Regions from separate parts of the Lysinibacillus sp. NPDC097162 genome, predicted to be linked through region 3. Evidence: riboswitches for the same ligand, from Rfam matches in the RefSeq annotation. Region 3 holds a riboswitch; each other region holds the start of a gene.
What was found. Region 3 has a riboswitch for S-adenosylmethionine ahead of ACIQXW_RS17925 (methionine ABC transporter ATP-binding protein). Riboswitches for the same ligand answer to the same signal wherever they lie in the genome.

Region 1 (8,142 bases), on a different contig from region 3:
CAGTAAAGGATTTCAATCTTGATATTGAAGATAAGGAATTTATTGTATTCGTAGGTCCTTCAGGTTGTGGTAAATCTACTACATTACGTATGGTTGCTGGTCTAGAGGAAATCTCACAAGGAGATTTAATCATTGATGGAAAGCGAATGAATGATGTGGCGCCTAAAGATCGCGATATCGCCATGGTATTCCAAAACTATGCCTTATACCCACATATGAGCGTATTTGAAAATATGGCATTTGGCTTAAAGTTGCGCAAATTACCGAAAGATGAAATTAATCGCCGCGTGAACGAGGCAGCGCGTATCTTAGGGCTGGAAGAATACTTAAATCGTAAACCGAAAGCACTTTCAGGTGGTCAACGTCAACGTGTTGCATTAGGACGTGCCATCGTGCGTGATGCAAAAGTCTTTTTAATGGATGAGCCTTTATCAAACTTGGATGCGAAACTTCGCGTACAAATGCGAGCTGAAATTACAAAGCTTCATCAACGTTTACAAACGACAACAATATACGTTACACATGACCAAACAGAAGCCATGACAATGGCTACTCGCCTCGTTGTTATGAAAGATGGCATTATTCAACAAGTAGGTGCACCAAAAGAAGTGTATGAGCAACCGAATAATGTATTTGTCGGCGGCTTTATCGGCTCCCCTGCTATGAACTTCTTTACGGGTACACTTACAGATGGCAAATTCCACATTGGGAATACGTCCATTACTGTGCCACAAGAAAGAATGAAAGACTTACTTGCGCAAGGCTATAACAATAAAGAAGTTATTATGGGTATTCGTCCTGAAGATTTCCACGATGAACAAGCATTTATCGAATCAACTCCAGGTTCAAGAGTCGATGTAACAATTGAAGTAGCTGAATTAATGGGCGCAGAGATTATGCTCTATTCACAAATTGAAGGTCATCAATTTATTGCACGTGTAGATTCCAATGCCACTGCTAAACCAGGCCAAGTATTGCCACTGGCATTGGATATGAATAAAGTACACTTCTTCGATAAAGAAACTGAAGAACGTATTATTCCAGGTAATAGTGGACAAAACAAAGGCAACGAAGGCACTGAAAAGCCTGTTGTTGTTGGCTAAGATGGTAGCGAAGTTGGTGACTCCTGTTCATAACAGCACACAATGAAAGGCGGAGGCACTCTGCACAATAGCGAGGGTTATGGCTTACTGTGCTGAGCGGAAAACACCGCCGCAGCGGACATCAACGGTATAGAAAAAGTGTTAGATTGATTCAATCAATCTAACACTTTTTGATTAGTTGCACTCAATATAAATTGATTCATATCTGGGTTTTTAATTTTTGAATTTTTTCAATTTCGTAGCTATATTTAGTCAAATCAAGTTCTTTTACAAGAACAGTAAAAAAGACTTCAGCACGATTTAAAAAGATACCTAATAGCATTTTTTGTTCAAATTCTAACACATGGTCGTCGTTATCAAATAAAAATTGTACTTTTTTATTTTTTAATTGCTTTAATTGTATTTTAACTGGTTGATCAGGAAAATAACTTTTCCCAATGCCGTCCTCTAAGTAATCTTCAATCACATTGACAATATATCCCCATAGCTCAGGGAGATAGTCCCAATATCGAACACCTAAAATTTCTTTATTATAGCATTTAATCGATAACCCACCATCAAGCCTAAGAAGACCGTCTTCTTCTATATATTTATTTTGAGTGTTATTGATAAAAGAAACAAATTCATCCCAATTATCGTTTATGCTTATCGTATATTTATCAGGATTGTTGACTGCATCTTCCAAATCGTCGATAATTCTTTTTACAACAAATTCATTAATTGTTACTACTTCCATCATATATTCACCTCACATTAGTTTTTTGGATATAGTTGTCTAATATGCCCATCTTTAATCCCTAGTACGTATTTAACACCATCTACTTGTCCCTCTACTCTGAACATACCATTTGTTCCTTTTTTGGCTAATATCGTATTATTTTGTTTAGCTATATTTAAAGCAATACTTTTTACATCATCTACACTTAAATTTGGATTATAAAACGATTGATTTCCCCTTATTGACCCATCCCAATATTTCGGGTGATGTCGAGTTAACATATGTTCCATATCTGGTTTAGTTAATCTAAAAGTATGACTTCCTGCTCTAAACGTTGCAGTTTCAAAATTAGTCAAAGCATTTGAAACTTTAGATTTAGGTGCTTTTTTAAACACCTTAGAACCCCATCTAATTACATATTTCCCTCCACTTAATACAAGCCTTGCCACGAGTGGCAAAAATCGAGGTTTATTTCCATTAGATAAAATTTCTTCATTTACTTCTATAGGGATATTGTGCCATTCTACTTCTTCTTCTATCAATGAAACTTCTACATTATCCCAATCTATTTCTTCTAGACTATCGAATATTTCTGGTGCTTCAAATATAGATATTGAATTTTCTTCTTCTTCAATATCTACCCAATTTAAATTATCAACTTCAGTTGCTTGTGCAAAACCTGGAGTAACAACTGAAAACAAGAGAATAAACGATAAAAATACAAAAAAGAATTTTTTCATTTTAAATTCCTCCTTTGTTGATATGAATATTTAATAAAAATATTATACAAATAGCTATTATGTAATTACCTTTTTTTATAATTAGGCAATATCATAGAATTGGTATACCATTTATTTCTTAACGATCTTGATGGAATACTAGCAACCTTCAACCCAAGGCTTTAGGCATATTCAAAACTAAAATATTTATAAATATAAATAAATACAATAAGATAGGGGTTAATAAGAAATCCTTAAATACATATGCTATTAAATTCCCTTCTATAAAGGAACTATTATCGGCAAATACTTTTATTGCTTCAAGAATATTAGTAGATGCTGATAGAAGTGGTTTGAAACAATGATTGCTTGGCTATAAGTGATTTGAAAATACTTAACTCATTCAATAGCCGAAGAATCAATAAATCAAGCATTTTTTATGAAGTATATACAATTAAAATTTTCAGAAAATTATAATTGTAAATTCTTGCGGAAATTTTATCATATGTCATTAATATAGTCAATAAATAAAATATGTATCTCTTTAAAAAACTATATCAAATACCCATATTTAAGATTTCTTTCTCTTTTTAGAAATTTTTATATTATAACAACTGAATAATATACGCTTTACAGTTGCTGGATTATTTTGTAGGCTATCCATAATAGCACCAGAAAAAATGCTACAAGAACAAACAACCCGTATTCTCCATAAAATAATAAGAGGTGATTGTATGACGGACAAAGTAACTGCTTTTAAACAGGCTTTAGGTAATTATCCAACAGGTGTCACAGTTGTCACAGCTTACAATGATGTGAATGAACCGATTGGCTTAACGGTCAATTCCTTTGCATCTGTTTCCATAGATCCGCTCCTTATCCTATGGTCATTGGACAAAAAATCGCAGCTGCATCCACTTTTTAGTAATACGGACAAATTTGCGGTAAATATTTTAGCGAACGATCAAACACAATTATGTACGGTATTTTCAAGCAAAATCCCTGACCGATTTGCGCAAGTAAAATGGTCTAATTCTTTACATGGTTTGCCAATATTACATGATACTTTAGCTACGCTGCAATGCGAAACATATAAAAAAATCGATGCAGGAGACCATACGATTTTCATTGGTCATATTTTAGAAATTGATAATGCGCAGAAGGAGCCATTGCTTTATCATCGTAGGCATATTGGTCAAATCCCAACGAGTTTTTACGAATAATAAAAAAGTAGGTATTTCAAATTTTATTTTGAGATGCCTACTTTTTTTGTTTGTACGTTAATAATATTTTGCATTACGAACAATCTGCACATGCGTACAATATTGGAACATGAATCAAGTACATGAATGTTGCACATTAACTCAGGACACTATGTGGCGACAATAAGCTTAAAATTTGGTCCCGAGTTAATTTCTATGCTTCTTTTAAAGCTTTACTTTTTTTGAGGAAATCTTTGTTTTTCCAGTCGATTAATTTGGACAATAACTCCATCTTGAATTGTAATTTGCACTTCACCAAATTCTAAATTTTGAATAGCCTTCGCAATAACTTCTAATTTCTTATCATCAATCTTAGACAGTTGAGACATACGATACACCCCTTCTTTTTTTCATACTTTTGTGTATAAAAGAGATCCACGCATCAAGACGATTTGATGCCTCCCCTTATCTCTCAGATAACTTTGCTGGAGTTGGCACCGATTAACTCAGTTGCCGAGACTTCATTATGCCTCATTCCTCCAGACCTCTCGCGATAAGAGTTTACGTTTCTTGGAAATAATTCTATAATTCAGAAAACCTATTGTCAATACAAATATTATAAAACCTAGCTGAATACTATGCAATAGAGAGAAAAGTACATTTTTATTGCTCTAAATTTTCTTAAAATCCAATCTTAAGATCTTGAAAACATTAGTATGAATGTTCAAAACATAAAAAAGCTGTGCAGAATTATATATTCTACACAGCTGCTCTTTATTCGTTTTGTAAGTATTCCATTAACACTTTTGCCGTTTCTTGTTTACCAATGACTTTGATAGGTTGTCCTTGTGCAGGTACAATCCAATGTGGCTCTTGTCCGCCATATAAAGATTGTGAACTATTGGCAACCATCAACTGTGCATTGGCTGTTTCCATACGAAGACGTGCACGGGACAGTAAAAACTCCTCATCGTCCGTTGCCTCTAGCTTAAATCCTACTAAAGTGACATTTGGCTGCCAACCCTTTATTTGCCCTAACACTTTTGGTGCTTTTTTAAAGTGAATAACAGGGGGCTCGTCAGACGGCATCTTCCCTGCACCTTCCATTAAATTCCCCGATTGATCGTATACTTTATCAATGACCCAATCAGAGCCTGCAGCTGCCATAATAACGATGTCTACTTGTTCATTTTGTACGGCATGACGAACCTTGTCACTTAAATCTTCAATACCTTCAAAGCGTACTGTACGCATTTTATCTTGATTAATCGGTAATTGTGCAAAATAGCCATGCATATAGATGACGTCTGCACCTGCGGCTAGAGCTGCTTCAGCCAAATAACAGCCCATTGACCCCTTCGATAAATTCGTATGCCCTCGCACACGATCCCATTTTTCAAGTGTTCCCCCACTTGTAATGAGTACGGTTTTTCCTTGTAATGTCCCCACTCACACTCACCTTTTCTTTTCAAACTATCATTTTTGAAAAATAACAAATTAATAAGCAATCTACATGTTCTATTTTAACGTAAAAAGCTTAAATAACCTATTTCTTATTTTGTTCTTTTAGCCACACACTTAAAATTTCCGCAAACTTTTTCGTTACCGGTGAGGCTTGATGTTTCATGGCTAGACCTATCGTACGATAACCACCTTGCTTTAGTGGGATAGCCCTTAATGAGGACGGTAATCGGTTAATCACTAATCGAGGTAAAATAGTAATGCCTAAATGGTGTGAAATCATCGAAATAATCCCAACCTCCTCCGATAGCTCAAATCGAATATTCGGTTTAACATGGTACTGCTCTAAAATTACTTTTACATCATTAGTTCCTCGATACGATGTCATTATAAAAGGCATGTCTTCTAGTTCAGTAATATCAATTTCTGAACGATTATAGAGAGAGCTTTGATCAGAAACTATACATAAAAGAGGGTCTTGGACCAATTCGATAAATTGAAATTGCTCCGATTTTTGACCATTAAGAAAACCAGCATCAACTTCCCCACTTTGTAGCCACTGTTCAATTTCATAATAGTCCCCTTCACGTAACTCTACTTGTATACCTGGAAACTGATTGTCCATAATACGGATAATTTCTGGCATCCAGTTGGAAGAAATACTAGAAATAACACCTATTCGCAATTTCCCTCTGGTTACACCAAGAATATGGGCCGCTTCTTGTTGTAATAATTCGTCCGCATCAAGAACATTTCGCATAGCCCGAAGCATTGTTTGTCCCTCGCTCGTTAATGTCACACCTGTTCGACTTCGATGAATAAGGGCAAATCCACATTCTTTCTCTAAGCTGGAAACAGCATGACTAACTGCCGATTGGGTTAATCCAAGAGCGTCAGCCGCTTTCGTAAAGCTTGAAACTTCTGCAACTTTATTTAAAATCTCATATTTGACTAAACTCATTCACATTCCCTCATATATACATGAATTTTTTTAATACTAATCATTATAAACATTCGTTTTACTAATCACAATACAAGATATATAGTAAATTTTAGTATGAAACTGTTTTAGTACACAGAGATAGAAGGTGCATAATGAGTAATCAAGGGAAAGCAAATTTATTAATGGTCATAGTTACAATGTTTTGGGGATTGTCTTATACGTTTATGGTAATGGGACTTGAAACATTAGCTGTATTTAATGTGGTAGCGTTACGCTGTATCATCGCATTTTTGGCAGCAGGCATTATTTTTTATAAACGTATGATAAAGGTCAATTTCAAAACATTGAAATACGCAGCTATTCAAGGTTTTCTGTTATTCATTGTCTTTGCACTTAGCTTATTTGGATTAGAGACAACTTCTGTTTCAAATGCAGGATTTATTTTAAGCCTTACAGTAGTCTTAGTGCCCATTTTCAGTAGCTTTATCGAGAAAAAGTTGCCATCAAAAGCAGTAAGTTTTGCAATTATTTGCACGATGATTGGTATTACAGTATTAACTATTCAACATTCTTTTACATTTCAAATGGGCGATATATTAGTTGCAATCGCGGCATTATGTTATTCGATTTATTTACTGTTAAACGGTCATTTTACACGTAGCGTAGAATCGATTTCTTATGGTATTTACCAGCTCGGTTTTGCTGGAATTTATGCGCTTGTTTTAACACTACTTTTTGAAGCACCAACACTTCCGAATTCAACTACTTCATGGATTGCGATTTTAGGGCTTGGTATTATCTGTAGTGCATTTTGCTTCGTTGGCCAAACTGTTGCACAACAGTACACTTCTGCTACACATACAGGACTAATTTTCTCATTAGAACCTATTTTCGCAGCGATGTTTGCGATGATGTTCATCGGCGAAGGACTAACGGTAAAATTACTTATCGGTGGAAGCTTTATTTTAATTGGTAATCTTGTCGCTCAATTAGAGCAACTTCATGTTCTTCGATTTATGCGAAAACATGAACAAGAAAAAGTGATGCATTAATTATACGAAGACCCTGAAATGTAATTTCTCAGGGTCTTTTTTATTTAACGCTTCAACGGACACTGTAATAAAAAAACAGCAAAAAGTGAAATGGAGTGCATACCATTTCACTTTTCACTTGTTTGCAAGCTAGTTAAATCCTTTATAAATATCTTCTCATTTGTTCAGCTTCATTCATTTGCTCTTCAGCTTTTAGTCGCTCTTCGCGTTGTGCTGGTGTCTCATCAACGATAGATTGAGGTGGCGTTACATGTGTATCGAATGGGTCAAGTTGAGCGCGTTTTGAATCTGCAATCAGTGTAGATGTTGAAGGATTTACATTATCATGCTCCGCATATAATACGATGGCTCCTTCTTCAACAAGCTGAGCGTAATAAGCTGTTTGCCCCTCTGTCAGATCAAATCGTTTTAAACCTTCCGTAACAGCTGTTTCACCTGTAAACCATGATTTAATTTGGTCAAACCAGTTACCTGCCTCATGTGTTTTCACATCAACATTTGATTTTACATCATCAATTTCGTGTGCTTCTCTAGAAATAATATGAATTTCATCTGTGTTATAACCTTCCATGCGCATACATTTTAAAATATGAAACATCTCTTCTCTCGTATGTGCAACTTCAATTTTTGGGTTTTGTTCATTCATCATGTTCAATTCCTCCTAATTTTGTAAGGCTTACTATGTATGTACCCTGCTCCTTTCACAAAAAACCCTTTTTATGCATCCTTTATATAACTGTAATATTTGTCATATCATATTGTTTTCTGTTGCGTTTTTGTCTTATTTTATTAATCGGTATAAAAAAGCACTTGGAGCGATTAACTTTACTCCAAGTGCCAATATTCATTATGCATATTTTTTATCAAGAAAGGCTTTCAACATCCAAGTATGTTTTTCAAGGGATAAATACATACCATTTAATAAATCTTCAGTACGGTCATCC
Region 2 (8,142 bases), on a different contig from region 3:
AACGAATATGATCTGTCATAAACTCTGGACCTGTCGCACAGTTTAAGCCGACAGATAACGGCTTAATATGCTCAATTGATATGTAAAAGGCATCAATCGTTTGCCCTGCTAGCGTTGTGCCCATTGGCTCAATCGTGCCTGAAATCATAACAGGTAGTTCTTTTCCAGTTTCCTCAAACGCACGTGATACCCCCAGTGTCCCCGCTTTTACATTTAGCATATCCTGACTTGTTTCAAGAAGCAGTACGTCTGAGCCCGCTTCGATTAGTGCCTTTGCCTGTACATAAAAGTTTTCTTCAAGTTCATCAAAGGTAATACCGCCAGTTACTGATAACGTTTTTGTCGTTGGACCCATTGCTCCCGCAACAAAACGGGGCCACTCTGGAGTAGAAAACTCATCCACTACTTTGCGCGCAATTTCTACCGCACGTTTATTAATTTCTTCTGCCTTAGACCCAAGGCTATATTCATTTAATACGAGAGGCGTACCTCCAAACGTATTTGTACAAATAATATCCGCACCAGCCTCTAAATATTTACGGTGAACTTTTTCAAGCACATCAGGTCTAGTTAATACAAGATTCTCGTTACAACCATCAAGCTCCTCGCCACCAAAATCTTCTGCTGATAAGTTTTCATTTTGAAGCATTGTACCCATTGCGCCATCCAGAATTAATATTCGTTTCTCTAGTTGCTCTTCAATCAAGTGCTTAGCCATCTATACTTACCCCTTTTTTCTGTTCATCCAATTGCTCAATAAATTTCATTAACTCTAGCGTCATATCATAGCGTAAAAACGGTGTAATTAAGTAAATACCATTGAAATACTCTGCAGCTACTTCTACTAACTCTTTAGCAATTGCAATCCCTTCTAATGTTGAACGTTCCTTATCTTCACCACATGCCTTCATGCGTGACAGTGCATCGTCAGATAGTTTGATACCTGGTACTTCATGGTGTAAAAACTCAGCGCTCTTATAGCTCGTTACTGGCATAATACCAATATAAATTGGTGCATCTAAATGCTTTGTTGCCTCATAAATTTCAATGATTTTTTCTTTCGTATAAACTGGTTGAGAAATAAAGTAATCCGCACCATGCTCTATTTTTTTCTCTAGTCGAGCTACTGCTCGGTCTAGTACACGTACATTTGGGTTAAATGCTGCCGCTACAGAAAAGTTTGCCTTTTTACGAAGTGGCTTTCCGGAAAATGAAATACCGTCATTTAACTGTTTAATCAGCTGGATTAGCTCCATAGAAGATACATCATAAACGCTTGTGGCTCCTGGGAAATCACCTACCTTAGTCGGATCTCCAGTAACCGCTAAAATATCATGAATGCCAAGTGCATTTAAGCCCATTAAATGTGACTGTAATCCAATTAAATTACGGTCACGGCACGTTATATGCGTTAACGGTCGGACACCGTGCGTTTCCTTCAATAACGCACCCATTGCCACATTACTAATGCGGGGCGATGCAAGTGAATTATCTGCCATCATCACTACATCAGCGCCTGCTTCATATAATTTTTTCGCACCTTGAATAAAGCCGTCAATTTCTAAATGCCTCGGTGTGTCTAACTCCACGATAACCGAACGCTCGCGCTTTACCTTCGCGTGCAATGGCTCATACGTCGCAGGCTCTGCTTCACGTACAACCTGTACTTTTTCAGGCTTTGCTAACTTTTCTTCAATAGGTGTTAACTCTTCTAAATATTTTTTCGCTGCTGCTATGTGCTTTGGTGTTGTACCACAGCAACCACCGATTAAACGAACACCTTGGTCAACCAGTGCAACTGCGGCACGACCAAAATAATCAGCTTCTGACTCATATACGACACGCCCATCCTCTAAATCTAGCAAGGATGCATTTGGATATGCAGACATAAATGCTTTTTCAGGAAGCTCAACTCCTTCAAATGCTTGAATTGTATGATGCGGTCCTAAACGACAATTTACGCCTACTACATCTGCACCAAGAGCCTCTAACTCGTGCAATGCTTGATTTAATGCCATTCCATTTTGTAACACGCCCGGTTCATGCATCGACACCTGCGCAATAATTGGTAGCTTTGTTTTGGCACGTAACATTTTCAACGTTGCGCTTAACTCTTCGAAATCATAATACGTTTCAAGTAAAAGGCCATCTGGATTGCCTGCAAGTAACACATTTGCTTGCTCTTCAACTGTCGATAAAATTTCCTCTAACGTTGCATCACTTTTACGAATACCACGGATGCCTCCAATTGTGCCTAACACAAATTGTCCGCCATCTGCTGCAGCACGTTTCGCAATCGTGATTGCAGCTTCATTAAACTGCTGAACTCGCGATTCTAAACCGTAGCGTGCTAATTTAATCGCATTAGCACCGTAAGTATTTGTCTGAATCACATCTGCACCAGCAGCAATATATTCTTTATGGATTTTTTCAATTAACTTCGGTCTCTGTACATTCATTTCTTCATGGCAGTACTCCAAGCCGTAGCCATATAATACAGTACCAATAGCACCATCTGCAGTTAATACATGTGATTTTAACTTTTCTAGCAATCCCATAAAACGTAACCCTCACTTTCCTTGTATCCAAAAATATAAAAAGCCTTCTTTTAAAAAAAGAAGGCTTTAACGAATCGTAATTGTTTTTCCTTCTCATCTTCGACCAAAAAGGTCTTCTGGATTTAGCACCTGACATTAGTTGGTTGCTGAAGCTTCATAGGGCCAGTCCCTCGGCTTCTCTCGATAAGAATGTAGTATGAATTTTTCAAATAATTAAAAGAATCATATCGTTTACAGGCGATAGAGTCAAGACTATTTCACTTAACAAAGGAGATTTCTCCAGAAAAATATAAAATTTCCGCATTTGTTTTACCGTTATACTAGTTTTTCTCCAAGCTCTTCGCCTATTTTTTTACCATTTTGAATACAAGCACCAATGCCTACTCCGAAATAAGAACAGCCTGCAATCGATAAATTTGGATACCTTTCTGCAAGCTCAGCTGTTAAGCCCTTCAATGCCTCATGATGTGCTAAATCGTATTTTGGCATTTGATCAATCCATTTCGCAACATTAACTACAGTTGGCTTTTCATCAATCCCTAAACTTTTCTTTACATCGTCTAATGCGACAGCAGCTAGTTCTTCATCTGTCATCTTACGTAATTTTTCATACGCAGGATTGATGCTCTTATAAAAGAGTCGTACAAGCAATTTACTATTAGCAGATGTATGCTTCCATTTTCGACTTGTCCAAGTTGCTGCATTGCATTGGACATTTGAATTATGTGACACAATAAAACCCGTTCCATCTGCTGGTAGCACTGCATCCGGTACATCAAAACCTAAGTAAATTGTTATTGCAGAAGCTGTAGTAAATTCCTTAAAATAATGATCTAACGATGGGTCCTGTAATAAGCTTTGCACCGCTTCATTGGGCAACGCTAGAACAACGTGATTAGCCTCAAGCTTTCTACTATTTGCTAATGTAATTGTATATTGCCCTTCATGTTTCTTTACACTTGTTGTTGCTACACCTTTAATAATTTCTACTTCTGTTAACGTTTCTTCAAGGCGGTCAATTAGAGATGATAAGCCTTTTTTAAACGAAATAAACTTTTTATTGGAAGCTTTCATAAATTGTTCGCGATTTGCATCAAACCCCTTGATGATGCTACCGTATTCATTTTTATAATCGATTAAGTACGGCAATGTAGAAGCAATCGAAAGTTGATGTAGGTCACCAGAATATACTCCTGCTAATACTGGCGCTATTTGATTTTGCACAAGCTCTTCACCTAAGTAATACGTTAAAAACTCGCCTATTGAGCTTTCTTTCGTAAAACCTTTATTAGGCATCGTTAAGTCCTGTAATGCGATTTGCTTACCAGCTTCTGATACAAGCGTACTTGCTTCCAGAGATGCTAAACTCATAGGAATACCGAATGTTGAATCAGCTGGTATTGCATGTAATTCGTCGTTTGTATAGATATAAGATACACCTGTTTCGTTGTACACTAGCTCCTGTTCAAAGTTAAGCTCCTGTACTAGCTCCATAACGCCTTTATGACGAGCTACAATTGAATCAGCGCCCGTTTCCATTATAAAACCATGGTCATATGCGGAGTATAGCTTTCCACCTAAGTATGCATTTTTTTCAACAAGTACTAGGTTTACATCTATTTTTTTCTCCAATACTTGACGTTGTAGATAATGCATCGTACATAAACCTGTAATCCCGCCACCCAATACAACTATTGTTTCCATGAAGATCGCCCCTAATTTCTTTATTTATCTCCTATTAGTATAAACTGTTTTTGCAAACATTTACGTTCAACCCATTACAAATTTAGCAAAAATGAGGCAATCAAAAAATAAATAGCCATTGATTGCGCTACGGGTAAATTGTTTGAGTGCCTGGCACCCTTAATAAAAATCCACTTCGTTTTCCGTAAAGGAGGGCAAGAGCACAAAGACAATAACTCCTATCCTACCTGCGGAAAGCAAAGCGGATTGTAAATTAATTTTTTATTTAGAGGACATTTAAGCCCCATTTTATAAAATCATTAAATTAGTTTAAGTTTTGGGCAACATTCGCTAATTTATCTGCTGAATTTGTAACTTCATTAAATGCAAGTCCAAGCTCATTAAGAATCTCAGCCACAGCGAGCACTTCTTTTTCCATGCGATCATTTTGACACTTAGCTTGTGTCATAGCATCTAAAATTTTGTTAAATTGCCCCTCAGTTTGCGTCATGTTTTCCTCACCTGACGCAACTTCTTCCTGAATATGACTAAGTGTGTGAGCAAGCTTATCCGTTCGCTCCGTCGTCTTTTCTAATAATTTAGCTACGGATGTGACAGATTCCTTTGTTTGACTAGATAATTTACGAACTTCATCGGCTACTACACTAAAGCCTTTCCCCGCTTCTCCAGCACGAGCTGCTTCAATAGCTGCATTTAAAGCTAATAAATTTGTTTGATTTGCAATGTTCGTCACAACATTCATAATCGCTTCCATTTCCTTAGACATTTCTGTCAATTGCTTAATATTGTCTGTAATATCATCTACTGATTGAATAATGTTACTCATATTTTTTGATTGATGTTGTAGACGTTCCCGACCTTCAATCGCCTGACTTTCAGCTAGCGTACTGACCTGCAATGATCTTTTCGCCAATTCCTTAATTTCATGTGATTGATTATTTAATTGATGGAATGAGGCGTTTGTTTCTTCAGAAATTGCAGCAAGCCCCTCTGAAGATTCCACGATTTTTCTCTCAACTGCCTCTTTCTCACGTTCTACATTTTCCTTTAGTCGTTCGACTGTACTTTCAAAAGCCTCTAATACAAGCTGCTGCTCAAAATTAGAAATTTTAGAGATTGCACGAATTGTATTAAATTGGTCCATAGGGTGTTCTACATGTTTTTCTACCAAGTCAATAAATGAAATGGCTAAATCTTGGAAAGCACAAATATACCATTGTGTTCTAAGGCCTATATGTACATGTACTTTTGCGATACTTACTCGTCTTTTATAAAACTCTTCATCTATTGTACCGTTAAACATTTCAATAATATGACGGCGCAATGTGACCTTCAACTTATCTACAGAACTATGTTTATTAATAATATCTACTAAACTTTGCTCAGTTCCAATCATTCCATAAAATCGGTCTACGATTTGATTTATGTTGTCCTCAACAAATGGTTTAAAAGCCTTTAAATATTGTAAATCTAGTTTGGTCAAATTTAACATTTCAATCTGCTTCACCAATGTTCGTGAGTTCGGAACATCCATTGTCACTGAGTATTGTTGTAAATCTAATGGCATTGCCTTTTTCTGTTTTTGAAAAATCACACTTTTCCCTCTTTCATATACATGTTCTTTTGAAGAGCTGAGCATAATCTATTTCCGTTTACCCAAATATATTTATAAATATACGAAAAAATACCACGACCGCTAATAAATTAACAAGAAAATAATATAACAAAATAACATCATAATAATCAATAATTCATTAATTTTACATTTTAAAATTACTCATTTACAATATACACTTTAAATATAATTGTCAATTTATATTAACCTATTTTTTACCATTTATCATTATAATATTTATTACTAAACCAAAAAGTTATCCATCATGGAAATGTGATAAAATTACTAATTCAACATTTTCCGTTAGCTATATCTACGGTCTTTTTACTAATTAAAGAATATTGTTTGAATTACTACGAGCATAATTAAGTAGCAGCAATTTCACTATCTATCATTTATTCATTCCAAAGAGGTCAATCAACCTAAAAAAACAGCTAAAAACAGTTCTAAAAGACCAATACCGAGATAGTTAATAAATAGTTCTAAATAATCACAATAATCATTGACCAATTATGCAAAGATTTAATCCATTGCGTCCTTATTTCTTTGTAATGTCGTATAAGCATTATTTTCTTTATAACAGCAAAAAACCCGCAATGGCTAGTTTATAGCTAACCATTACGGGTAATTCCAGTATAACAACAGTCGGAATTTACAAATTATCTATCTCCTCAAGTAATTGAGACGCTTCTTCAATCCCTGCTTCTGCAGCAAGTCCATACCATTTCTTTGCCTCTTTAATATTTCGTGGTATACCTTCACCTTTATTGTAAATGTGGCCAAGTTGTAATTTTGCTTCAGGATCTCCTTGAAGTGCCGCTTGCTTGAACCAATGAATACCTTTTTCAATATTGCGGATTCCCGTTAACCCCTTGCTCCAAATAAAGCCCAAATCATAAAATGCATCTACATGATATTGTTCAGCAGCTCTTTCAAACCAATATAAACCTCGATTTACATCACGAGTTTGCCCTAAATGACCTTCTAAATAGATTCCACCAAGCCTGTATTCCGCTTCAACATAGCCTGCCTCAGCCGCTTTTTTATAGAAGTTAAATGCCAGCTGTTCATCTATCGCAATCCCTAGCCCTTGCTCATGCATAATACCTAATGTAAACATTGCCTCAGCCACACCTTGTGTTGCGGCAACATCAAACCATTTCTTTGCAAGTACCATATTTTCTTGTACACTTTCCCCATTAAAATACATATCAGCTAAGTTATTGGCTGCATCTGCATGCCCTTGATTTGCAGCAGCTTCATACAATTGGAACGCCCGATCATAATTCTCGTCTACACCAATACCCTCAAAATAATAGTTAGCAAGTGCATATTGAGCATTTGCACTACCTTGTTTTGCTGCTAGTTCAAACCATTTTATCGATTTTTCGGGTTGGAAAGGTGTATCATCGTTTGTACTATAATATTCTCCTAGCTCAAACTGGGCATCTGCATCTTGTTCTTCAATTGCTGCTTTGTATAAATCAATGATTTCTTCATGATCTAAATCTTCTTCTTCAAATAGTTCGACCGCTTCGTCCTGTTTCATAACATACCATTCCAGTATATCGAGAACATCATCCACAACTTCTGTTGTATAAGCTAACTTCTCTAAAGAAGTAATTTGCCATATTAAAATATAAATAGGGAGTGGTATTGCCTCACGCAATAAGTCATCGTATTCTGCTAACAGTGTTAAAACATTATCTTGTACTGTTTGTGTTTGCTCTGGATGTACAATTTGCAAGTGACGTTGTTGTTTTTTTCTTAACAATCCTTGAATAACTTGATATAACATTTTTTGCAAGGTCGTCAGTTGTACTTCATCCAAATTGAGTAAAGATAAATTTTGTGCAAACCATGTATTCTGTATATGTGTTAGCTGTTGTAAGGACTCCGTTCGTTCCTTATTTTGCTTTGCTAAAAATTGCCCATACATTTGTTTTCCCCCCTTGCACACTATGTAAAAAAACTGCCTTGCTACTATTATATGGAAGGCAGTTCAAGAATGGTTACACATATGCTCTTAACATGAGTCCTATTAATAATGTAATGACGAAAAAGACCGTTACATGTACCCATTTATACATTTCTAATAAACCGATAAATTCCCGAGTAAAAGCGTTAGGTATATAATACAACGCTGTTTTAGAACCTACACCTTGTGCATCTAGCTTTGCCCTTCTAGCATAAATGCTTGCGCGGAATACGTGGAAGTTATTCGTAACAAAAAGGGAACGATATTTCCTTCCTTGCGCATGCGCA
Region 3 (8,142 bases):
TGATATTTTCAATAGATCACCAAATATCGATGGCCAGTCATATACTAAAGGAGATGTTTGAATCACTTTACCTATATAAGACCAATTGCTATTTTTTTCTTTCACAATAAAAGGGAAGTCTTCATTAAATGAAGATGCCATTTGTATAACTTCAGCATCGTTAGGTGGAGTCATGACCGTCCATTCAATTGGACTCTGCAATTCATGTTCCCCGATTTTTCGAAGCTCGACTTTTTTTCCCTTTTGCCAATGTGAGAATGAGGAAATCTGCTCAATATTCTCCCCTATAGCAACAGCGGGTCCATGGAAATTGTTCATAGCTTGTAATGCTTGGAAAGGTATATGCATCTTATAGGCATTTAAAATGACAATACGTTTATAACCAGCCAATGTATCTTCTTTAATATTTTCCACCGCTATGACATCTACATCTGTATAAGCATTTAGCATTTCACGTAGAATTTGCACATCTTCATCAACTTGTTGATTGCTAGTAACATAAATAAGTGCAATGTCTTTATCATCGGCACTTGCTTGAGAATGCTGAGGCATACTAACTAAATAAAAAAGAACAATGAAGACGAGCAAGCCAAATCTAAAGCGCACTTGTTTTCATCTCTCTTTCCATTTCTGCTAATAAATCATCAAAACTTTGATCCATCTGTGGCGTGTAAGTAAAATAACTTGTTTTGTAGCTTAGTGTCACCCATCGCTTATTTAATAATTGGTGGTTTTTTAAAGCTTGATCCAACTTTTCGTAAATAATATCAATGTATTGATCTGATGTATCGATTAATAAAATGGCAAGATAATTTTCACGATAGCGAAATTTTTTATCTGTTTGTCTAACGGATTGTTGTATTTTTTCCGCCAGTTGCTTCCATAAATATTGTGCTTCTTTGAAACCATATAGCTTTTTAAATTTTTCATAGTTTTCAAGCTTTAGCATAATAAAAACAAAAGAATGTTGATGACGATCCGCTCTTCGCATTTCTTCATTAACAATCACACGCATACGGGATTCATTATCAAAACCAGTCTCTACATCAATGGCTACAAAGTTTTTGACATCCTGCTGTAAGTTTTTCATATATTTTTCTTGTGCTAACAATAATTCATGAATCTTTCCGGCGCATAATACTAGGAGTAGTAAAACAACACCATATGCCAAAAATTGTTGCATTGAAAATGCATTACTTAACAATGCTACAGAACCAGTCATACCGATATACAGTAATGTGGAGCCGCTGATAAAAATAAATAACAAACTACTTATTAGCCCAGTAACCGTACCTCTCCATAGTGTTAGGATTACTATAAGTACTAAAAAGATATATAATAATAAGCTTTCAATATCTTGATGTAGTAAAAAATAAGCAGGTAATTGTAGAAGCAAAATAAGTAAAATTCCATAAAGAAATATAGCTTTATTCCATTTTATTGCTGTTCGCATCGTCGACCTCTCTTTCCGCTAGAAGTGGTAATAAATTATCAAATATATGTGTCGCATTTGTTTGCACGTCTACATACCCCGTATTTGCATTGGCCTTGAGCGATTCCATTTTGCGGAAAAATTCTTCAGCCATCATATCATTATGGATTTCCAACATATAACGAGTTGCCATTGCGTAAACAGCAGGCGATTCGAATGTAACAGCTGGTTCACCTGTTTTAGCATCGTAGCGGCCGTACAATTTATGATCTCTACTATATAAAGACAACAACCAATTGGTAAAGGGCTTCGTTTCTAAACCTAAAGTTGCACTATGGTAAGCAGTATACAATTGATCTATCATATGTAACTCTGTATCATATTCATAGTTTTTTGATACGACATCATAATATTTTGGGAAAAAACCTGCTTGAGCTTTTGGAGCTTTTGCTAAAATAGATAATTGATGCTCTAGTTGTGCTTTAGATAAAACATCATATTGTTGCATCTTTAAAAGTGCAGAAGGCATAATATAACTTAATGTAATAGTGTTAGCCTTTTTATGTGTATGAACATCAACAAAATCTACAAATGTATCTTCTTGCATTCCATACTTTACAATGTTCTTGCCAATGGACTTCCCTAACGTAATATAACGTTCATCATTCCATTTCTCCCCAGCATCAAATAGCGCTCGCATGATTCTATAATCATCAATCAGTGCGTTTACAGTAGCTTGTTTTTTACCGTCAATTCGCCAGACAATAAATTTCTTCTCTAAAAAATAATTATCAATCACTTCAAGCTGCTCATCAAAGCGAGCTTGATCATCTTTTTCTAGTAAATAGGTCAACCATAATCCGACTGATTCAGATAAAAACACATCTTTTTGTTGCGTTAAATCAGTACGTAATAAGTTATCTTCTGTCATTAGTTCTTCAACAACAAACCTCTCAGTTGATGAAATGGGCTTTTTTGTTATTTTTTCTTTTCCTTGTGAGCAGCTCATTAAAACAAACAACAGGCAAAACATGACTAAAATACCACTCCTAAAAAATTTCGTTATAGGATTTCACCTCCGTCAGGACTAAATACCAAATTTTTTCAGTATTATTGGCGAATAATATTATATCAGTAATCATATTAAATGAATCTAAACAAATTCTAAACAATTTTAAAAAAATAAAAGAACTTAATTATTGGATTTCAAACCATTATTTATCTTTCCCCAAAAAAAATAGTACAAACCATTTTCATGGCTTGTACTATAGTGTTAGAAAAATCTATTTTACTGGTACTACTGCGCCTTTCCATTCCTTCAGGATGAAGTCTTGGATTTCTTTAGATTTTAATACTTCTAATAATTTTTTAATTTCTGGCTTATTTTCATCTCCAGCACGTACCGCAATAATATTAACATATGGAGATTCTTTATCTTCTAGCTCAATTGCATCATCAATTGGGTTTAAGCCGTTATCAATTGCATAGTTAGAGTTGATAAGAACAGCATCGCCTTCTTCGTTTTCAAACATTTGAACAAGTAATTCTGGTGCAGTATTTGCATCGAATTTAAAGTCTTTTGGATTATCAACGATATCTTTAATTTCTGCTGCTGTTTTGTCGATACCATCTTTTAATTTAATTAAGCCTTTTGCTTCTAACAATGACAGCATACGGCCATGGTCTGAAACTGAGTTCGATAATAAGATTGTTGCACCTTTAGGAAGGTCTTCAAGAGATTTATATTTTTTAGAGTAAATACCGATTGGCTCGATATGTACGCCGCCAGCATTTACGAAATCATAGCCATTATCTTTAATTTGTTGTTCTAGATAAGGGATATGTTGGAAATAGTTTGCTTCGATTTCACCAGACTCTAAATCTTGGTTAGGTAGTACATAATCTTGGTAAGGTTCGATTTCTAAATCAATACCTTCTTTAGCTAAAATCGGTTTTGCTTGTTCTAAAATAACTGCGTGTGGTGTGTTAGAAGCACCAATTTTTAATGTTACTTTTTCTTCAGTTTTTGCACTGTCGTCTGCTTTATCTCCAGATGTTGAACCTGCTTCGTCTTTGTTACCAGCACCACAAGCTGCTAAAGCTAGTACAAGTACTGATAAAAATAATCCAGCTAATAACTTCTTCATTTGTATACACTCCCTTTATTTGTTCAATCAATATGTTAGCGGTAAAAACCGGGTTAACCTTTTTAACGTTTGTCTGTTTTCGTTGTAATCATATCGCCAATCCATTGAATGATAAATACGACTACTAAGATCAAAATAGTTGCCATTAATGTCACATCTTGGCGATTACGTTGGAAGCCATCTAAAAAGGCTAAGTTTCCTAGGCCGCCAGCACCAATAATTCCAGCCATTGCCGTATACCCAACGAGTGCTACAGCCGTTACGGTAATTCCAGAAATAAGTGCCGGTAATGATTCTGGAATTAGTACTTTCCAAATAATTGTGGACGTTTTAGCCCCCATCGAGCGTGCTGCTTCAATAACGCCTTTATCAATTTCTCGTAATGCAATTAATACCATTCGTGCATAGAATGGTGCAGCACCGATAATAAGTGCTGGTAGAGCTGCATTCGCTCCTCGAATTGTCCCAAGTAAAAACTTCGTAAATGGTATTAGTAAAATAATTAACACGATAAATGGTATCGAACGGAATATATTAACGACCGATCCTGTTAAAAAGTTAACGATTTTATTGGCCCATAATTGGTTTGGACTCGTTAAAAAGAGGATTATGCCAATGGCTAAACCAAGTATAAATGTTACGACTGTTGAAAGAGTGGTCATATAAAGTGTTTCATATGTGGCTGTCCACATTTTTTCCCAGTCGACATTCGGAAAGAGACTAGTTAGCATTTGCAATCACCTCCGTTTGTACTTCAACTGTATTTAAATAATTTAGTGCAGCTGCTACATTTGTATCCGTGCCATCAATTTGCACGATAAGAGTACCGTATGCGCCATTTTTAGTTTGTGAGATATTGCCATGGACAATACTAATCTCCACATCAAACTGTTTTACTAAATGCGATATAACAGGTTGCTCTGTTTTTTCACCAACAAAGACAAGCTTAACAAGGTGTCCCGTTGGATAATTTACTCTAAGCTGTGCAACTGTCTCCTGGGTTTCCTTCGTATCCGTAATTTGAGAAACGAATTTTTTAGTAATCGCCGCTTGTGGTGCTTGGAACACTTGTAATACTTCACCACGCTCCACAATTTCTCCAGCTTCCATTACCGCTACACGATGACAGATTTTGCGGATAACATGCATTTCATGGGTAATTAATACAATCGTTAAACCTAATCGTTCGTTAATGTCGACAAGCAAATCAAGAATTGCATCTGTTGTTTCTGGATCTAGTGCCGATGTAGCTTCATCACATAACAACACTTCAGGATTATTAGCAAGTGCTCGTGCGATACCAACGCGTTGCTTTTGACCGCCTGATAGCTGTGATGGATACGCCTTATCACGTCCTTCTAAACCAACAAGTGCAATCAGTTCTTTCACACGTGCGTGTCGCTCACTCTTAGCTATACCTGCAATTTCAAGTGGAAAAGCGATATTTTCAGCAACAGTTCTTGACCAAAGTAAGTTAAAATGTTGGAAAATCATACTTACTTTTTGTCTAGCATCACGCAACTTTTGGCCCTTAATAGATGAAAATTCTTGATTGTTCACCTTCACCGTACCTGTTGTCGGCTTTTCTAAACCGTTTAATAAACGAATCATCGTACTTTTACCAGCGCCACTATAGCCGATAATGCCAAAAATCTCACCTTTGTTAATCGTAAGATTGACATCTTTAACAGCAGTTAATTCGCCATTTGCGGTTTTGTATTTCTTCGTAATATTTTGAAGCTGTATCATAGCGAATACTCCTTTTCTCATATAGAAAACCCCTTCACTCATAGACAAGTAGAAGGGGTCACGTATTTTATACGCTAAACCGTTCTCTCATCTTTCAAAGAAAAATCTTTGAGTGATTTGGCACCTTTTCACATATGTGATGGTTGCCGGGCTTCATAGGGCACTTCCCTCCGCCGCTCTTTATAAGAGTTCGATATATTTAATAGTTTTTAATATAGTTGTTACTTTACCATGCTAGCAAAGTTCAGTCAATTGGTTTTTTTAACAATTCGTATAAAAACGGTACGGATTGAAATGCATAAACCTTCTCTATAACTTTTCCTCCATCGCTAACGAGTAAACAAGGTACACTTTCAATTTGAAAATCATAAGCTATTTGCTCTAAAAAATTTATATTTGCCTTACCTAATTTCAACTGTGGCAGTAACTGTTCTATGATATCCATCATTTTAAATGCAACTGCACAAGTTCCGCACATCGGTGTATATAAATAAAAGGCAGTTTTTTCACCAGATTTTACAGCCGTTTCCCACTGCTCTTTTGACCATTCTTCCATTTTTCACGCAACCTTACAAAATATATTCATTATGGATGGAAAAATGCGCGCGCAATAAAATCATCGCAAGCACTTTCCTCGGTGTAGTTTCTACTTCTTTATAAGTAGGCATTGTTCGCAAATGCTCCGCCTCAGGATAATGTCTGTCCATTAATGCTCGTAGTTTATCTCCTGATGCATCTGCATCAAAAAATGTATATAGCTCACAGCCCTCATATGGGTCGAGTAATTCTTCTAATTGATGCACACCAATTGTACCATTTGTACAAAGTATTGTAACATCTTCACTCAAAATAGGTTTTATTTGAAGCTTATCCGAACGGCCTTCCACGATTAAACATTTCCCTTCGAACATCACGCCACCCCCATTTAGACAGTTATCTACTACAACAATTCATCGCCATTACCAGATTCCATATGATGCATAGATCTACATGTTAACAATCATTTTCACATGTCGCTTCGCAATTTGGACAACATTTTATGGTGAGTCACTGTACTATCGTTTACTTGCAGAATCAAGCTTTGTACACATCAAATTACCAACTAATACCTCGTGCTATATAATAAAAAACGCCGGTGTGTATGCCGACGTTTTTCTATTATAGGCTTGTTTATTCTGCAATCATTTCTTCGTATTGTTCTGCAGTCATAAGGCTTTCAATCTCTGAAGCATCTGCAGGCTCTACAACGATCATCCATGCTTTTTCATATGGTGATTCGTTTACGAATTCAGGGCTATCTTCTAAATCTGCATTTACTTCAACTACAGTACCTGAAATTGGTGCGTATAATTCAGAAACAGTTTTTACTGATTCTACGCTTCCAAATGGATCATCTGTTTTAATTTCGTCGCCAACTTGTGGAAGCTCAACGAAAACGATATCTCCTAATTCAGATTGTGCGAAATGTGAAATACCGATACGTACTTTACCATCTTCTAATTTTACCCATTCGTGTTCTTCAGAGTAACGTAAGTCTTTAGGTGTGCTCATGCCAAAAACCCCTCCATAAATATGTAATATATTCACTTTCAGTGTGCCATACTTCTTTCATAAAAACAAGGATTAAAGCTGTTATTTCCACGCTTGTTCAAAATCTGATTCCTTAAAACCTAACGTTACTTTTTTTCCATCAGTAACAATTGGTCGCTTAATTAGCATACCGTCAGAAGCAAGTAGTGTGAGCTGTTCATCTTCGGGCATTTCCGCCAGTTTATCCTTCAACCCAAGTTCGCGATATTTCATGCCAGATGTATTGAAAAATTTCTTCAGTGGCTGTCCGCTAGCTTGCCAATAACTCTTTATTTGCTCTTTCGTAGGTGGTTGTTCAACAATGTGTACCTCTTCGTATGAAACGCCATTGTCGTTTAACCACTTCTGTGCTTTTTTACAAGTTGTACATTTAGGGTAATGGATAAATTGAATCATATTTATAGGCTCCTCTACTATCATTTCCTGTAGTATACCATCATAACTAGTATGAGCCAAAACGAAACATTTATTGGCTAGTTACGCAAGATAAATTAGTAATGTCGAATGTGGCTACCGCCATTGATTTTCGCTACGGGCGGAAGGTCTGACCAGCATGGAAATTGTTTTAGTGCCTGCCACTTTAGCATAGATACATCGCATTGTATCGGCTCCTATTTCGTAAAAATCCACTACGCTTTCCGCGGGCACAGTGTAAGCCGCAACCCTCGCTAGCGCGCGGTTTGTTTCGTCTTACATTCTGTGCTGTTCCCGCAGGAGTCTTCGTGGATTTTTACTTAATAAATTATAAAATGCATGGTGAATTGTTTGAGTGCCTGGCACCCTGCATATGACACTTAGCATAGATACATCGCATGCATAGTATCGGCTCCTATTTCGCAAAAAATCCACTAGCTTTCCGCAGGCACAGTGTAAGACGTAACCCTCGCTAGCGCGCGGTTTGTTTCGTCTTACATTCTGTGCTGTTCCCGCAGGAGTCTTCGTGGATTTTTACTTAATAAATTATAAAATGCATGGTGAATTGTTTGAGTGCCTGCCACCCTGCCTATGACACTTAGCTTAGATACATCGCATTGTATCGGCTCCTATTTCGTAAAAAATCCACTACGCTTTCCCTCTGGCACAGTGTAAGAAGTACCCCTCGCTAGCGCGCGGTCTGTTTACAACAATATCTACTAGCAAAATTCAGAATTGTTTGTGTGCCTGGCACCCACATAACAAAAGGCAACAAGAATGATTTTCTCGTTGCCTTTTGTGGACACTCTA

Region 1: linked by a shared signal. The riboswitch ahead of ACIQXW_RS04540 (YezD family protein) and the one ahead of ACIQXW_RS17925 (methionine ABC transporter ATP-binding protein) in region 3 are both predicted to bind S-adenosylmethionine.
Region 2: linked by a shared signal. The riboswitch ahead of ACIQXW_RS22975 (bifunctional homocysteine S-methyltransferase/methylenetetrahydrofolate reductase) and the one ahead of ACIQXW_RS17925 (methionine ABC transporter ATP-binding protein) in region 3 are both predicted to bind S-adenosylmethionine.

Annotation. Positions count from the first base shown of each region.
Region 1 is NZ_JBIWDT010000001.1:927,645-935,786, reverse strand. Features, by position in the region: gene ACIQXW_RS04560 (ABC transporter ATP-binding protein) at 1-1,103, shown strand, start outside; gene ACIQXW_RS04555 (hypothetical protein) at 1,303-1,842, opposite strand; gene ACIQXW_RS04550 (hypothetical protein) at 1,857-2,561, opposite strand; gene ACIQXW_RS04545 (flavin reductase family protein) at 3,275-3,763, shown strand; gene ACIQXW_RS04540 (YezD family protein) at 3,976-4,131, opposite strand; SAM riboswitch class I at 4,205-4,302, opposite strand; gene ACIQXW_RS04535 (phosphopantothenoylcysteine decarboxylase domain-containing protein) at 4,517-5,191, opposite strand; gene ACIQXW_RS04530 (LysR family transcriptional regulator) at 5,289-6,164, opposite strand; gene ACIQXW_RS04525 (DMT family transporter) at 6,299-7,198, shown strand; gene ACIQXW_RS04520 (general stress protein) at 7,341-7,847, opposite strand; gene ACIQXW_RS04515 (Dps family protein) at 8,046-8,142, opposite strand, start outside.
Region 2 is NZ_JBIWDT010000010.1:25,367-33,508, forward strand. Features, by position in the region: gene metH (methionine synthase) at 1-718, opposite strand, end outside; gene ACIQXW_RS22975 (bifunctional homocysteine S-methyltransferase/methylenetetrahydrofolate reductase) at 711-2,558, opposite strand; SAM riboswitch class I at 2,649-2,748, opposite strand; gene hemG (protoporphyrinogen oxidase) at 2,874-4,262, opposite strand; gene ACIQXW_RS22985 (protoglobin domain-containing protein) at 4,567-5,856, opposite strand; gene ACIQXW_RS22990 (SEL1-like repeat protein) at 6,530-7,816, opposite strand; gene ACIQXW_RS22995 (YdcF family protein) at 7,890-8,142, opposite strand, start outside.
Region 3 is NZ_JBIWDT010000004.1:250,835-258,976, reverse strand. Features, by position in the region: gene ACIQXW_RS17950 (hypothetical protein) at 1-606, opposite strand, end outside; gene ACIQXW_RS17945 (diguanylate cyclase domain-containing protein) at 596-1,453, opposite strand; gene ACIQXW_RS17940 (glycosyl hydrolase family 8) at 1,428-2,441, opposite strand; gene ACIQXW_RS17935 (MetQ/NlpA family ABC transporter substrate-binding protein) at 2,716-3,579, opposite strand; gene ACIQXW_RS17930 (methionine ABC transporter permease) at 3,642-4,310, opposite strand; gene ACIQXW_RS17925 (methionine ABC transporter ATP-binding protein) at 4,300-5,328, opposite strand; SAM riboswitch class I at 5,413-5,517, opposite strand; gene ACIQXW_RS17920 (thioredoxin family protein) at 5,573-5,884, opposite strand; gene ACIQXW_RS17915 (toprim domain-containing protein) at 5,898-6,239, opposite strand; gene gcvH (glycine cleavage system protein GcvH) at 6,499-6,879, opposite strand; gene ACIQXW_RS17905 (arsenate reductase family protein) at 6,961-7,314, opposite strand.